Regions from separate parts of the Micromonospora sp. DT43 genome, predicted to be linked through region 2. Evidence: riboswitches for the same ligand, from Rfam matches in the RefSeq annotation. Region 2 holds a riboswitch; each other region holds the start of a gene.
What was found. A riboswitch is a leader RNA that binds a small molecule or an ion and turns the genes downstream of it on or off. The one in region 2 is predicted to bind cyclic di-AMP.
Positions count from the first base shown of each region.

Region 1: linked by a shared signal. The riboswitch ahead of ACLQ26_RS01335 (coiled-coil domain-containing protein) and the one ahead of ACLQ26_RS27135 (transglycosylase family protein) in region 2 are both predicted to bind cyclic di-AMP.
Region 3: linked by a shared signal. The riboswitch ahead of ACLQ26_RS25025 (NlpC/P60 family protein) and the one ahead of ACLQ26_RS27135 (transglycosylase family protein) in region 2 are both predicted to bind cyclic di-AMP.

Region 1 covers NZ_JBNCKR010000001.1:282,287-287,234, reverse strand. Annotated here, with positions in the region: gene ACLQ26_RS01345 (HelD family protein) at 1-884, shown strand, start outside; gene ACLQ26_RS01340 (cation diffusion facilitator family transporter) at 992-1,909, shown strand; cyclic di-AMP (ydaO/yuaA leader) riboswitch at 2,051-2,182, shown strand; gene ACLQ26_RS01335 (coiled-coil domain-containing protein) at 2,188-3,255, shown strand; gene ACLQ26_RS01330 (TetR/AcrR family transcriptional regulator) at 3,296-3,883, opposite strand; gene ACLQ26_RS01325 (alpha/beta fold hydrolase) at 3,963-4,883, shown strand; gene ACLQ26_RS01320 (DUF998 domain-containing protein) at 4,914-4,948, opposite strand, start outside.
Region 2 covers NZ_JBNCKR010000014.1:117,347-122,294, reverse strand. Annotated here, with positions in the region: gene ACLQ26_RS27150 (VOC family protein) at 1-202, shown strand, start outside; gene dinB (DNA polymerase IV) at 260-1,447, shown strand; gene ACLQ26_RS27140 (hypothetical protein) at 1,562-1,924, shown strand; gene ACLQ26_RS27135 (transglycosylase family protein) at 2,000-2,671, opposite strand; cyclic di-AMP (ydaO/yuaA leader) riboswitch at 2,672-2,840, opposite strand; gene ACLQ26_RS27130 (peptidoglycan-binding domain-containing protein) at 3,125-3,613, shown strand; gene ACLQ26_RS27125 (peptidase inhibitor family I36 protein) at 3,708-4,109, opposite strand; gene ACLQ26_RS27120 (AfsR/SARP family transcriptional regulator) at 4,292-4,948, shown strand, end outside.
Region 3 covers NZ_JBNCKR010000012.1:73,806-78,753, forward strand. Annotated here, with positions in the region: gene ACLQ26_RS25010 (zinc metalloprotease) at 1-709, shown strand, start outside; gene ACLQ26_RS25015 (pyridoxamine 5'-phosphate oxidase family protein) at 786-1,343, opposite strand; gene dcd (dCTP deaminase) at 1,421-1,999, shown strand; gene ACLQ26_RS25025 (NlpC/P60 family protein) at 2,059-3,099, opposite strand; cyclic di-AMP (ydaO/yuaA leader) riboswitch at 3,113-3,249, opposite strand; gene ACLQ26_RS25030 (N-acetylmuramoyl-L-alanine amidase) at 3,483-4,948, shown strand, end outside.

The DNA.
Region 1 (4,948 bases), on a different contig from region 2:
GCGGGATCCTCTCCGGCGCGGAGATCCGGTTGCTCACCGCGGCGTACCAGAGCCTCGACACCGCGGGTCTGACCATCGCGGACGTGGCGCTCCTCGACGAACTCGACGCGCTGCTCGGTAAGCCGCTGCAGCCGGCGCGGGCCCGCCGCGACCCGTTCCAGCTCGCGGGCGGTGTCCGGGAGCTGAGCACCGCAAACGACCGGCAGCGGGCCGCCCGGGCGGCGGCCCGGGAGCGTCCGGAGGACTACCGGGAGTACGCGCACGTGGTGGTGGACGAGGCGCAGGACGTCTCGCCGATGCAGTGGCGGATGGTGGGACGGCGTGGCCGTCTGGCCTCCTGGACGGTGGTGGGTGACCCGGCGCAGACGGCGTGGACCGGTGATCCGGAGGAGCTGACCCGCGCCCGGGACCAGGCGCTGGGCCGGCGCAAGCGGCACGATTTCACGCTCACCACCAATTACCGCAACTCGGCGGAGATCTTCGCTGTGGCGGCGGCGGAGATTCGCCGGCTCTATCCGGACCTGTCGCTGCCGACTGCCGTCCGCTCCACCGGGATCGATCCGGTCGAGCTGGTCGTGCCGCCGGCCGGACTGGAGACCGCGGTCGTGGAGGCGGCGACCGGTCTGCTGGCCGAGGTGGACGGCACGGTCGGGGTGATCACGCCGGTCACCCGCCGCGACGAGGTCTCCGGTTGGCTCGGCACGCTCGGCGCGGCGAGGCTGCAGGTCGTGACCAGCCTGGAGGCCAAGGGCATGGAGTACGACGGGGTGGTGCTGGTCTCCCCGAGCGAGATCCGGGCCGATCCGGGCTCCGGCGTCCGCACGCTCTACGTGGCGCTCTCCCGGGCCACCCAGCGGCTCACCACCATCGACCCGACCGGCTGACCTGCCCGTTGGCGGTGTCGGCGGTCGGACCCGCCCGTACAGTTGCATACATAGCGATGTGAGCATACATTTGACCGGGTCCCGGGTGGCGACGGAGGGTGGATCTCGTGGGAGCAGGTCATGACCACCACCACGGGTCGGTCGCCAACGCCGCCCACCAGCACCGGGGCCGCCTCTGGGCCGCGTTCGGGCTGCTCGCCGCCCTGATGGTGGTCGAGGGTGTGGCCGCCTTCCACACCGGCTCGCTCGCCCTGCTCTCCGACGCCGGGCACATGTTCACCGACGTGCTCGGCATCGGGATGGCGCTCGCCGCGATCACCGCCACCCGACGGGCCACCGGCGACCCACAGCGCACCTTCGGGCTCTACCGCCTCGAGGTGCTCGCCGCCCTGGCCAACGCCGTCCTGCTCTCCGGCGTGGCGGTCTACGTGGTGATCGAGGCGATCGGCAGGTTCGGCGACCCCCACGAGGTGCTGACCGGCCCGATGCTCGCGGTGGCCGTCCTCGGCCTGCTCGCGAACCTGGTCGCGTTCGCGCTGCTGCGCGCCGGCGCCCGGGAGAGCATCAACCTTCAGGGCGCCTACCTGGAGGTGCTCGGCGACCTGCTCGGCTCGCTCGGCGTGATCGGCGCGGCAGTGCTCATCACGCTCACCGAGTGGTGGTGGGCCGACCCGCTTGTCGCTGTCGCCATCGGCGTGTTCATCCTGCCGCGCACCTGGCGGCTGGGACGCGCCGCCGTCCGGATCCTGGTGCAGGCCGCCCCGGAACACCTCCAGGTCACTGCCGTGCACGATCGCCTGGCCGCGGTGCCCGGCGTGGTCGAGGTGCACGACCTGCACGTCTGGACGCTCACCTCGGGCATGGACGTGGCCTCCGCACACCTGATCATGGCACCCGGCGCGGAGGTCGGCGCGGTGCTCACGGCGGCGCGTACCGCCCTGCGGGAGGACTTCCGCATCGAGCACGCCACGCTGCAGATCGAGCCCGGGGCAGCCTCCGGCGCATGTGGATCGATCGAGTGGTGAGCACTTTTCTGCTGAAAAGACCTTTACGTCGCCGTTTTCGGTGCTGGCACCGACACCTTCCGTCACATCGACTGCACACGTCCCACCTGTCCCGGTAGGCTCGGTCCCGGCCACCACCCGGCGGCGCCCTCCCGGCGCCGGTGGCGGCCGCCGCCTAATCGCCCGCCAGGGCGAACCGGGGAACCATGTTCCTGGGGTGCATCCGCGTCAGCGGTAGGGATCTTCCGTCCCGAACCCGTCAGCTAACTCGGTCGGCGGCTGACGGAAGGACATGCGTAGTGGCACCAGCACGACCCCCCGCCGCCCGACTAGCGGCGCTGATCGTCATGATGGTCACCCTCGGCGTCGCGGTACCGGTCGGCGCGGCCACCGCCGCTCCCCCGGGCGGCCTGCGGGCCGCCGCAGCGCCCGACGGCGACGAGGAGGGCGGCACCCCCGCACTGCGGGCCCAACTCGAAGCCGCCAGCAAGGGCTACCTGGACGCGAAGCGCGCCCTGGACACCTCCGTCCAGCGGCAACAGCAACTCGCGGCGAAGCTGAAGACCACCGAAGCCGAGATGACCGTACGCAGCGGCAAGGTCGGCGAGATCGCCGGCGTGGCGTACCGCACCGGCCGCCTCAGCACCGTCTCGGCGTTGCTCAACACCAACACCCCCGAGGGTTTCCTGGACCGGGCGGCCTCGCTTGACGTGGTGGCCGCCAACGAGGACCGGGTGCTGCGCGAGCTGCACACCACCCGGGACGAGGCCAACCGCACCCGCCTCGCCCTGAACGGCGAGATCCGCGAGCAGCGCAAGCAGGTCGAGGTGATGGCCAAGCGCAAGGAGCAGGCCGAGCGGGCCCTCACGGTCGCCACCAGCAAGCCGCGCACGACCGCCGCCGACACCAGCTCCAACCGGGGCACCTCCACCGCCAACGCCCAGCCCGCGCCGCGCAACTCCGACGGCTCCTGGCCGTCCGAGTCGTGCAGCATCAACGACCCCACCCCGGCCAGCGGCTGCATCACCCCGCGCACGCTGCACGCCCTCAACCAGGCCAAGGCCGCCGGATTCACCCACTACGTCTCCTGTCACCGCTCCGGCGGCTCCGGCGAACACCCCAAGGGTCGGGCCTGCGACTTCGCCGCAGCGAAGGGCGGGTTTGGCGGTGACGCCACAGGCGCCGACAAGACGTACGGCAGCAACCTCGCCGCGTACTTCATCCGCAACTCCGACCGGCTCGCCGTGCTCTACGTGATCTGGTACAGGCAGATCTGGCTGCCCAGCAGTGGGTGGAAGTCGTACAGCGGAGGCAACGGCGACCCGTCCAGCGACCACACCAACCACGTACACCTGTCGGTGTACTGAGAGCAGCATCGTTTGCCTGATGATGCTCTCGCATCGTTACTCACGGTAGTGGCAGTGGAGTCCCGGCAGTGCGGCCGGCGGCTGCGGCGACGGTTGCCAGGTCGTCGCTCGAGAAGCCGGCACGGCTCAGCACCGCAAGCGATTTGTTCGTCGCCAGCGTGCACAACGCCAGCTCTGCCGCCTCCCGCTCATCGGCCCCCGCCGCCCGCAACGCCTGCTGCAGCATCGCTCGCAAACCGTCGATCATGGCGCGGACCATCGCCTGACCTTCCGCGTCGAGGGCCGGGAACTGCGTTGCCGACACCGTGAGCAGGCAGCCGTCGGGCACCGCCGGGTCGGCGATGCGGTTCAGGGTGACCTGCAGGTACGCGGCCACAACGGCGCTCGGGCTCGGGTGGGGGCCGGACAGCGCCTGCTCGTACAGCGGGTGGTAGGTCTGCGCGTACCGCTGCAGGCTTTTGCGGAAGAGGGTGCTCTTGTCGCCGAACGTGCCGTACAGCGAACCCCGACCCAGGCCCGTGCCCTCGGTCAGGCGGTCGATCGATGCCTCCGAATAGCCCCAGCGCCAGAAGACATGCATCGCGCGTCGTAGCGCCTCGTCCACGTCGAATTGCTTGCGGCCCGCCATGGTCCGTGAGTCTACACATCTTGTAACGATCGTTCCAAGGGTCTTGTACCGATCGTTCCATCATGCGTATGGTGCCGGCATGACAAACCTGAGTTCGCTGCAGTTGCCCGACGGGTTCGCCGACGTCTTCACCAGCCGGCTGGTAGAGCTGGACGGGCTGCGGTTGCACGCGGTCACCGGCGGGGACGGCCCGCCGCTGCTGCTGGTCGGCGGGTGGCCGCAGACCTGGTACGCCTGGCGGGAAGTAATGCCCGCGCTCGCCCGCGAGCACACCGTCGTCGCCGTCGACTCGCGCGGAGCCGGACTCTCCGACAAGCCCGACGACGGTTACGACGCCGGCACACTGGCCGCCGACCTGGTCGCTCTGATGGCCGCGCTCGGGCACGACCGGTTCGACGTGGTCGGTCACGACATCGGCACGTGGACCGGGTACGCGCTGGCTGCCGACTACCCCGAGCGGGTGGGCCGACTCGCCGTCCTCGAAGCAATGATCCCCGGTCTCTCGCCCTCCCCACCGGCCTTCAGCCCGGCGGCGGTCAATCAGAAACTCTGGCAGTTCGGCTTCAACCGGCTCACCGACCTGAACGAGGAACTGGTCCGGGGCCGGGAGCGACTCTTCTTCGGCTGGCAGTTCGCCACCAAGGCCGCCACCCCCACCGCGATCCCCGCGTACGCCGTCGACGTCTACGTCGACGCGATCGCTGCGGATCCTCGCGCGCTGCGGGCGAGCTTCGAGTACTACCGGGCGCTGGACGAGACGATCGCGCAGAACGAGCAGCGCAGCAGGACCCGGCTGACGCTGCCGGTGCTCGCCGTCGGTGGCGCGCTGTGGAGCGGCGCGAGCGCCGCCCAGACGATGCGGCTGGCGGCCGACGACGTCACAGGCGTTGTTCTCGACGGCTGCGGCCATTACCCCGCCGAGGAGCAGCCGGCGCGGTTCACCGCGATCCTGAAGGAATTCCTCGATGACAAGCCGGTAGCAGGCGTGCCGCACGGCTGACCCTTTCGTGGCACAGTCCCCCCGGACGGATCAGTTGCCGGTGGATGCCGTGCTCGCGGATGCGC
Region 2 (4,948 bases):
GGCCAAGAACCGCGTACACCTCGACGTGCGGGCCGCCCCCGGGCTCACCGGTGACGACCGGATGGCGGCGCTGGAGGTGGAGGCCGACCGGCTCGTCGACCGGGGCGCCACCCGTCTCGCACGGCACGAGCCCGCTCCCCCGCTCGGCGCCGGCCACCTCGTGCTGGCCGACCCCGAGGGCAACGAGTTCTGCCTCGACTGACCGGGTGTTCGCCCAGCTCACTGCCGCGATGGTCGGGCGTCGTGCGAACATGTGTTCGTGTCGACCGGCGCCCACATCCTGCACGCCGACCTGGACGCCTTCTACGCGTCGGTCGAGCAGCGCGACGACCCGCGCCTGCGGGGGCGGCCGGTGATCGTCGGCGGAGGCGTGGTGCTCGCCGCCAGTTACGAGGCGAAGGCGCGGGGTGTGCGCAGCGCGATGGGCGGCCAGCAGGCACGCCGACTGTGCCCGGAAGCGATAGTGGTGCCGCCCCGGATGGCGGCGTACACGCAGGCCAGCCGGGCGGTGTTCGAGATCTTCCGGCAGACCACCCCGCTGGTCGAGGGGCTCTCCATCGACGAGGCGTTCCTCGACGTGGGCGGCCTGCGGCGGCTGGTCGGCGCGCCGGCCGACATCGCCGAGAGGCTGCGTCGGGAGGTCCGCGACCGCGTCCACCTGCCGATCACGGTGGGCGTGGCCCGGACGAAGTTCCTGGCGAAGGTGGCCAGCGGGGTGGCGAAGCCGGACGGGCTGCTGGTCGTCGCCCCGGACGCGGAGGTGGCGTTCCTGCACCCACTGCCCGTGGAACGGCTCTGGGGCGTCGGCCCGGTCACCGCGGCGAAGCTGCGGGAACGTCGGATCCGTACCGTCGGAGAGGTGGCCCGGCTCGGCGAGGCCGCGCTGGTGTCCCTGCTCGGGGCGGGCGCCGGTCGGCACCTGCACGCCCTGGCCCACAACCTCGACCCCCGGTCGGTGCAGGTGGGCCGCCGCCGGGGCTCGATGGGCGCGCAGCACGCGTTGAGTCGCACCCCGCACGCGCCGGCGGAGCTGGACGCCGTCCTGGCCGGCCTGGTCGACCGGGTCAGCCGCCGGATGCGCTCGGCCGGGCGGTCCGGGCGCACTGTGGTGCTGCGGCTGCGCTTCGGCGACTACACCCGGGCCACCCGCTCGCACACCATCGGCAAGGCGACAGCGGACACCACGCCGCTGCTGGCCGCCGCGCGGGCACTGCTGCGGGCCGCGTTGCCGGAGATCGACCGGCGGGGCATCACCCTGATCGGCGTCTCGGTGGGCAACCTCGACGACAACCCGGTGCAGCCGGAACTGCCGTTCGAGGTCGACACCGGGGCCGATCTGGACGCCGCGGTGGACGCGGTGCGCGACCGGTTCGGCTCGGCGGCGCTCACCCGGGCGGTGCTTCTCGGCCGGGATCCGGGCGTCGAGATGCCGCTATTGCCGGACTGAGCGGCGTATGGGGCCCTGCCAGCTGCGACCGGAGACACATCACAGCAGGTCGGCGGTTTAGCCGCCGGCTCACGGGTGACCCTTGTAGGGAACAGCCTGACGAGGGGGGCCATCATGTCCGACGACACGAGCAACCGACCGAGCCGGCGCGCCGAACGCCCGCACGACGTGACCGACCCCCTGCTCTGGCAGCTGGCGGTCGACGTGCTGAGTGCCCACGAGCCCGACGACGAGGGTCACTGCCGCAACCTCCAGTGCGCCGGCCAGTCCTGGCCGTGCTCGGCTCGCGCGGGTGCCGAGCAGTCGCTGCGGCTGGCCCGCAGGACGCCCGACTCAGTCGAGATGACCATCGGCGGTGGCGGCGACGGTGTCGGCACGGGCTGGCCCGGCGAGGCGGCGGCACCCGCCCCCCGCTGGGACCGCGACGCCACCGCGGTGATGTCGCGCCGGGAGTCGAGGGCGTCCGCCGCGGCGTGACCCGCGCCCCGACCGGGGCCGTCGAACGACCGAACGCTCGGCCGGTGACCCGGCCGAGCGTTCGAGTGTCGTACGTCAGAGGGCGAGCCGCTGGCCCGGGAAGATCAGGCCCGGGTCGGTGCCGATCAGCTGCCGGTTGCGCTCGTACAGGGCCTGCCAGCCACCCGCCTGGCGGTGACTGTCGGCGATCTCCGACAGGGTGTCCCCCTGCTTGACGACGTACGTGTCGCCGCTGGCCGCGGGAGCGGTGCGCTCGTGGTTGCGGGTCGCCGGCTGGTCGCCGCGCGACGACCGCTCCTTCGGGGCGGTGGACCGGTCCTTCGACGCGGTGGACGACTTCGCTGTCGACTTCGTCGAGGACTTCGTGGCGGCGCCGCCCGACGAGCCGCCCTTGCGGCCGCAGGTCGGCCACGCGCCGATGCCCTGCCCGTCGAGCACCTTCTCGGCGATGGCGATCTGCTCGCCGCGGCTGGCCAGGTCGGCGCGGGCGGCGTACTTCTTGCCGCCGTAACCGGCCCAGGTGCCCTGGGAGAACTGCAGGCCACCGTAGTAGCCGTTACCCGTGTTGATCTTCCAGTTGCCGCCGGATTCGCACTTGGCGACCGCGTCCCAGTTCACACCGGCCTGGGCCGGAGCCGCGGGACCGAAGAGGGCGACAGCGCCGGTGACCGCGCCGACGGCGAGGGTGCCGACGGCGACGCGGCGGGTGGTGACCCGTCGATGACGGGGGGTGTAGACAGACGTCATGTGTGCTTCCTCCACGCCGGCGAGGTGAGCTGTCGGGTTCGGGCCGAGGCGCCCGGCCGCGCGGTGGCGGCTTCACCCCGAGGTGACATGCACCGAGGAACGTTGGGTCCCCCGCTCCTGCCCGGGTTCTGTTTCCGACGACCGGGGGCAGGATTTGGCGTTGCCGGTCGTGGCGTCCACGGTGGCGGACCCGACCGACGGTAGGCACCGTCGGTGACGGTCGCCCAACCCTTGTGAAGTTGTTCACCGGGGCACGCGGGACGGCCCGCTCAGCGGTTGCGGACGGTCCTCGACTGTGCAGCGACCACGATGGACCGTTTCCGATCAGGCCGGGATACCGCCGACCGGGCGCTGCGGGGCGCGATTGACATTCCGGCAGGATTCCATAGATCGGCGATCGCGATGCTCCAGTGCATGCCGGGTCAACCCGGCAGCCCATCCCAGGAGGAGAGCATGCCGATCCACCAGAGCCGCATCGGCCGCCGCAGCGCCGCCGCCACCCTCGCGACAGTCCTCGTCAGCGCCGGACTCGTCGGGCTCGCGCCGACCGCCGCGCAGGCGGCCACCACCTGCACCAGCCTCACCTACTACAACGTCGGCGGCTACCCGGGTGGCGCCGAGATGCACGTGCCCACCGTCGGCTGGCAGGACCGCAACAAGACCTGCTACCTGAAGTACGGCAACTCCAACAGCGCGGTCAAGGTGTTGCAGGAGGCACTGAACAACTGCTACTCCCAGTCCCTGCGTCTCGACGGCCAGTACGGCACCAACACGCGCAACGCCGTCCGGGCCGCGCAACAGAAGATCAACGATACCTGGGAGTGGGCGAACATCGCCGAGGACGGCGAGTACGGCCCGCAGACCCGGGCGTGGATGGGCTTCGCGATCTTCAGGGTCGACGGCGGTCCGGTCATCCCGAACCAGTGCTACTACCCGGGCTGACCCGCGCGACGGTGCCGGCCGGAATCCCCCGTTGGATTCCGGCCGGCGCCGTCGTGGCGTCTCCGACTCCCCTCCCCGCCGGAGACAGCCTCACTCAGCAGACCCGGACCGCCTCGATGCGCTGGTTCCAGTTCCCCCCGATGGCGGCCGAGTCGTACGCCAGGTTCGCCCGGTAGCCGTAGGCGTGCTGGTAGCCGAGCAGGCCCGTGGCGTTGACGTTGTCCCAGAAGGTGGAGACGGTGCCGGACGGCCGGTTGTTGATGATCGACTGGGTCTTGTTGCGGAAGTACGAGGGCAGCGGAACGTCGTTGCATCCGTTGTAGGGCCCGTCGAGCAGGAAGATGTCGCCGCTGAAGTTGGTGCCGGCGTACAGGCAGAGCAGACCCGACGGGCAGGCGTAGTTGGCCTGAGCCGGGCTCGGGGCGACCCCGATCGCGGCGCCCACAGCGACCACGCCGAGCAGGGCGGACGTGAACCTTCGCAGAGCATTTCGCACGATGGTGACCTCCGGTGTCGTCACGACCGGAACAGGTCGTGAGTCGAGTTGCCGACATCGCATTGATCGATGCCGCTGTGCCAACGATGATCGGCGCGGAAGGTCGACGAATTCCTGCCGGAACCTCAATCCAGCTGTCCCGGTGCCGGATGGGCGACCGGCGGCACAGCGAGCGGCGGTTCATGGAGATTCGGGTCCTCGGGCCGGTCGAGGTCTGGGCGGATGGCCATCCGGTCGATGCCGGAGCGGCCCGCCAGCGCGCCGTTCTGGCGGCGCTGGCGGTCGACGTGGGCCGACCGGTCCACCTGGAGACTCTGGTGGACCGGGTCTGGGGCGAGGCGTCGCCGCCCAGGGTTCGCCACAACCTGCATGTCTACCTCGCCCGGCTCCGCCGTGTGCTGGCCGACGCGGGCGCACCGGACGCGTTGGCGCGACGGTCCGGCGGATACCTGTTGGACCTGCCACCGGAGACAGTGGACCGCGCGCACTTCGACGCGCTGCGACACCGGGCCGACGGGCTGGCCGACGACGACCCTGAGCGGGTGGAGCTGCTGCGCAGGGCGCTCGAGCTGTGGCGTGGCGAGCCACTGGCCGGGCTGCCCGGCGAGTGGGCGGCCCGGGTCCGCCAGGACTGGCACCGCCGGCACACCGAGACCGTCCTGCAGTGGGCCCGCGGCCTGCTGCGCAGCGGTGAGCCGGAGGCTGTGATCGACCCGTTGACCCGGCTCGCCGACGAGCACCCACTGGACGAGCCGGTCGCCGCCGCGTTGCTGCGCGCACTGGCCGCCGCCGGCCGCAGCGCACAGGCGTTGGCGTACTACGCCCGGCTACGGGAGCAG
Region 3 (4,948 bases), on a different contig from region 2:
CTACCGGGCCGGCGCCGGCGCCACGACGCTTGCCACCGTCACCATCCCGGTGGTGGTGCACGTGATCCAGGAGAACAGCACCCGGGCCGGCGGCAACATCCCGGACTCGCTGATCACCTCGCAGATCAGCGTGCTCAACCAGGCCTACGCGGGTGGGACCGGCGGCGCGGCCACCGCCTTCGCCTTCCGACTCGACAAGATCAACCGAGTGACGAACCCGTCCTGGTACCCGATCGTCGACGGCTCGTCGGCGGAGCGGTCGATGAAGTCGTCGCTGCGGGTGGGCGGCAAGAACACGCTCAACATCTACCTCGGTGAGCTCAGCGACGACCTGCTGGGCTGGGCGACCTTCCCGCAGCGCAAGCTCAGCAGCATGGACGGCGTGGTCGTGCTCAACGAGTCCCTTCCGGGGGGCACCGCCACCAACTACAACCAGGGCGACACCGGCACCCACGAGATCGGGCACTGGCTGAACCTCTACCACACGTTCCAGGGTGGCTGCGGCGGCTCGGGCGACGGCGTGAGTGACACCCCGGCCGAGGCGTCACCGGCGTTCGAGTGCCCGACCGGGCGGAACACCTGCTCGGCGACCGGCCTGGACCCGATCACCAACTTCATGGACTACACCTACGACTCGTGCATGTACCAGTTCACCGCGGGGCAGGCGAGCCGCATGCTTACCGCGTGGAACGCGTACCGCGCGGCGTAGCTCTGCTCGCGTACACCAGGTGCCGGCTCCGTCACGACGGAGCCGGCACCTGCGTTTTTACCGGATCGGGCCGCGGTCAGGCGGCCGTGCACTGGACGTCACGGCTGCGTCGGGCCGGGCGCGTCTGCGGTACGGCGACAGGCGCGGCCGGCGCCGGCGGGGTTTGCGGATCCAGCCAGACCCGCACGGCCGGGCGGCCCGGAGTGACACCCGGAACGCCTGTGACGTGCTGCTCGCGACGGGTCAGCATCGCCACGTCGACTGTGAACTCGAACAGCCGCCAGTCGACCTGCGGCTCGGCCCGGGCACTCTGCGCCAACCGGGCCACCCGGCCCGGGTCGGCGACCGGCCAGGCGTGGCCCGCCACGTACGCCTCGTCGTCGCTCTCCTCCGAAGGGAAGGAGTGCAGCGCGTAGCGGCCGTCCCGTTCGAGGTCACGGCGCTTCGGCGAGTCGATAATGAAGCAGAAGAGACCCTCGTCGGTGATGACCGGGGAGACCGGGTGGACCCGGGGCCCGCCGTCGGCGCGGACCGTGGCCAGGTAGCCGAAGCCCGGCCCGTACTGCTGCAGGAGAACGCGGATCCCGTCGGCGAGGCGGGGCTCGTCGGCGGCGAATTCGGACCAGGAAGCCATGCGGGCATTCTATCGAACAAATGTACGAGGAGCGACCTCAACACGCTGGTCACCGCGGCCCTCGCTATGGTGGTCCGATGCTGCTCTCCGACCGTGACCTGGTCTCCGAGATCAAGACCGGCACGCTGGGCCTGGAGCCGTTCGAGCCCACCCTGGTCCAACCGTCCAGCATCGACGTCCGACTCGACCGGCTGTTCCGGGTCTTCAACAACCATCTCTACACCCACATCGACCCGGCCATGCAGCAGGACGACCTGACCTCGGTGGTCGAGGTGCCCGACGGTGAGCCGTTCGTGCTGCATCCGGGGGAGTTCGTGCTCGCCTCGACGCTGGAGGTGATCTCGCTCGGCGACCAGCTCGCCGGCCGGTTGGAGGGGAAGAGCTCACTGGGCCGCCTCGGCCTGCTCACCCACTCCACCGCGGGGTTCATCGACCCGGGCTTCTCCGGCCACGTGACGCTGGAACTGTCCAACGTGGCGAACCTGCCGATCACCCTCTGGCCGGGCATGAAGATCGGCCAGCTCTGCATCTTCCGGCTCTCCTCGCCGGCCGAGCACCCGTACGGCTCGGTGGTCTACGGCTCGCGGTACCAGGGTCAGCGGGGGCCGACGCCCAGCCGCTCCTGGCAGAACTGGCGTGCCTGGCCGACGCGCTAGGAGACGACGAGGGCCCGCCGCGATGAGATCGCGACGGGCCCTGCTGCGTTCGACGTCGGTCAGCCGGGACGGCCGTAGCTGTGGATCGGCCCGTCGTCGACCTTCTTCATCTTGACGGGCTGACCGGCCTGGGAGGCGTGCACCACCCAGCCACCGCCGACGTACATGCCGACGTGGTGGATGTCGCTGTAGTAGAAGACCAGGTCACCGGCGCGCAGGTCGGCTCTGCTGACGTTCTTTGTCACCCGGCTCTGCGCTGCGGCGTTGTGCGGCAGCGACACGCCTGCCTTCGCCCATGCGGCGAGCATCAGCCCGGAACAGTCGTACGAGTTCGGACCCTCGGCACCCCACACGTACGGCTTGCCGATCTGGGCGCAGGCGAACTTGACGGCCGTGCCCGCGCCGCCGCCGGGGTAGCTGGCCGGGCAGGGCGCCGGACGCAGCGAACCGCCGCCGCCGTTGCCGTACACCTTGAGGCGCAGCTTCTGCAGCCTGTCGATCTCGTCGTTGATCTGCTTCTTCTTCGCCGCCAACTGCGCTTCGGTCCGGGTCAGCTGGACCACCATCTCGTCGAGCGGCGCCTTCTGCCGGGCCAGCTCGTCGCGGAGGTCGGCGACCTGCCGGACGTCCTCCTGCTGGTTGTGGGCGAACCGGTCGAGCATCTCGAGCTGCCCCACCACCTCGCTTGGCGACCGGCTGCCGAGCATCGTGTTGACAGTCGACAGGTTCTCGCCCATGTACGCCCGCACGGCCAGCGCGCTGACCTTGGTCATCGCGGCGTCGACCTGGCGTTCCAGGGGCGCGATGCGAGCGGCGAGCATGTCGGCCTGCTTGCGCTTCACGGCCAGGTCCGCGCGGGTGGCGTTGTGCCGTTCGATGACCGGTTCGAGCTTGTTCCAGTCGGCGTCGATCTGGCGCTCGATCTCGGCGACGGACGGGTCCGCGTGCGCAGCCGTGGCGCTGCCGGTCAGGACGACGGCGACGCCGACCACTGCGGCGAGGGCGGTGGTGAAGCGGGACCAGCGTGGACGCGGCACTGTCGACGTCGGGTCGGCCGAGGCCGACCGTTCGGACGACGGCCGCGGGGCATGGAGGGCCACCGGGGTTCCGTACTCCTTCTTCCTGACCGCCTACCGGGTTAGCTGACGGGTTCGGGCGGGAAGTTGGCGCCCTACCGCAATGGCTGCGGATTCACCCCGGGGGAACCTGGGTCCCCGGCTCGCTCGCAAGCGACTCGGCGGTGTCGGTCCGTTACCGCCCGGATGGGCAGACCTGCTACCGGGCCGACAAATGACCAGAGTAGAGACGGCCGTTACCGATCCGCAACCCGTGCGGCCGTGACACTCCGTACCGATTCGAGGGGATCACCGAGCGTACGTGAAAGTTTCTTTCTGCACGCTTTGATAGATAGAAAGGTATTGACGCGGACTCCCGGCCGGCGCGAAGGTGACCAGACCGATACCAGCAAAATCTAGGGGGTTCGATGGAACGTCCAACCCTGTCCGCCGGCCGGCGCGCGCTGCTCGTCGTCGCGGTGGTCACCGCAACGACGGCCGTACCGCTGAGCACCGGTCCCGCCTCCGCCGCACCGGCCGCCGACCGTCAGCAGCAGTACGCCGCCGCGTCGACCGAGTACGGGGTGCCGACCGCAGTACTGCTCGGCGTCTCCTACCTGGAGTCCCGCTGGGACAGCAACGCCGGCACCCCGAGCACCAGCGGCGGCTACGGGCCCATGCACCTGACCGACGCCCGCCACGTGGCCGCCCTACCCGCACGCGGCCACCACGACGCCGGCACCGAGGATCCGCGCGGCGACGACTCCCGCGCCGTCCGGGCACCCGCGCCGGCCACCGATCCCGCGCCGCCAACTGCCGCGTTGCAGACCGTCGACGCCGCCGCCGCGCTGACCGGCGCCGCCCCCGAGGCGCTGCGCAGCGACGCCACTACCAACATCAGGGGAGGGGCGGCGCTGCTGGCCGCGTACCAACGGGAGGTTGGAGCCCCGGTCGGCGCGGGCACCGACCCGGCCAGCTGGTACGGCGCGGTGGCCCGCTACGCCGGCGCGGACAGCGCCGACGCCGCGGCGGCCTTCGCCGACGAGGTCTTCACCACCATCGGCGCCGGCGCTGCCCGCGTGACCGACGACGGTCAGCGGGTCACCCTGCCGGCCCGCGCGGTACGACCCGAGCGTTCCTGGCTGGACCGGCTGGGCCTGCGACGACTCGCCCGCCCGGACGGCCTGGAATGCCCCCGGACCGTGTCCTGTGAGTGGATCCCCGCCCCCTACGAGGCGTTCGGCGACGGCGACTACGGCAACCACGACCTCTCCGACCGGCCCGCCCGGCAGAAGATCGAGTACATAGTCATCCACGACACCGAGGCGAGCTGGGCGACCACCCTGCAACTCGTCCAAGACCCGACGTACGTGAGCTGGCACTACTCGCTGCGCTCGGTCGACGGGCACATCGCCCAGCACGTCAAGACCAAGGACGTCGCCTGGCACGCCGGCAACTGGTACGTCAACGCGAAGTCGATCGGGCTGGAACACGAGGGCTTCGCCGCGCAGGGCACCTGGTACACCGAGGCGATGTACCGGACCTCGTCGAAGCTCGTCCGGCACCTCGCGCTGCGGTACGGCATCCCGCTGGACCGCCAGCACATCATCGGCCACGACAACGTGCCCGGCACCATCGCGTCGACAGTGCGCGGGATGCACTGGGATCCGGGGCCCTACTGGGACTGGACGCACTACTTCGACCTGCTGCACGCGCCGCGCCTGGACACCGGCACCCCGGCCACCGGGTTGGTCCGGATCGACCCCGACTACGCGACGAACCGCCCGGCGTTCACCGGATGCGTCACAGCCGGAACGCCCTGCGCGCCGCGCGGCTCCTCGTCGGTGGTGCTGCACACCGCGCCGTCCGAGGACGCGCCGCTGGTGAACGACAT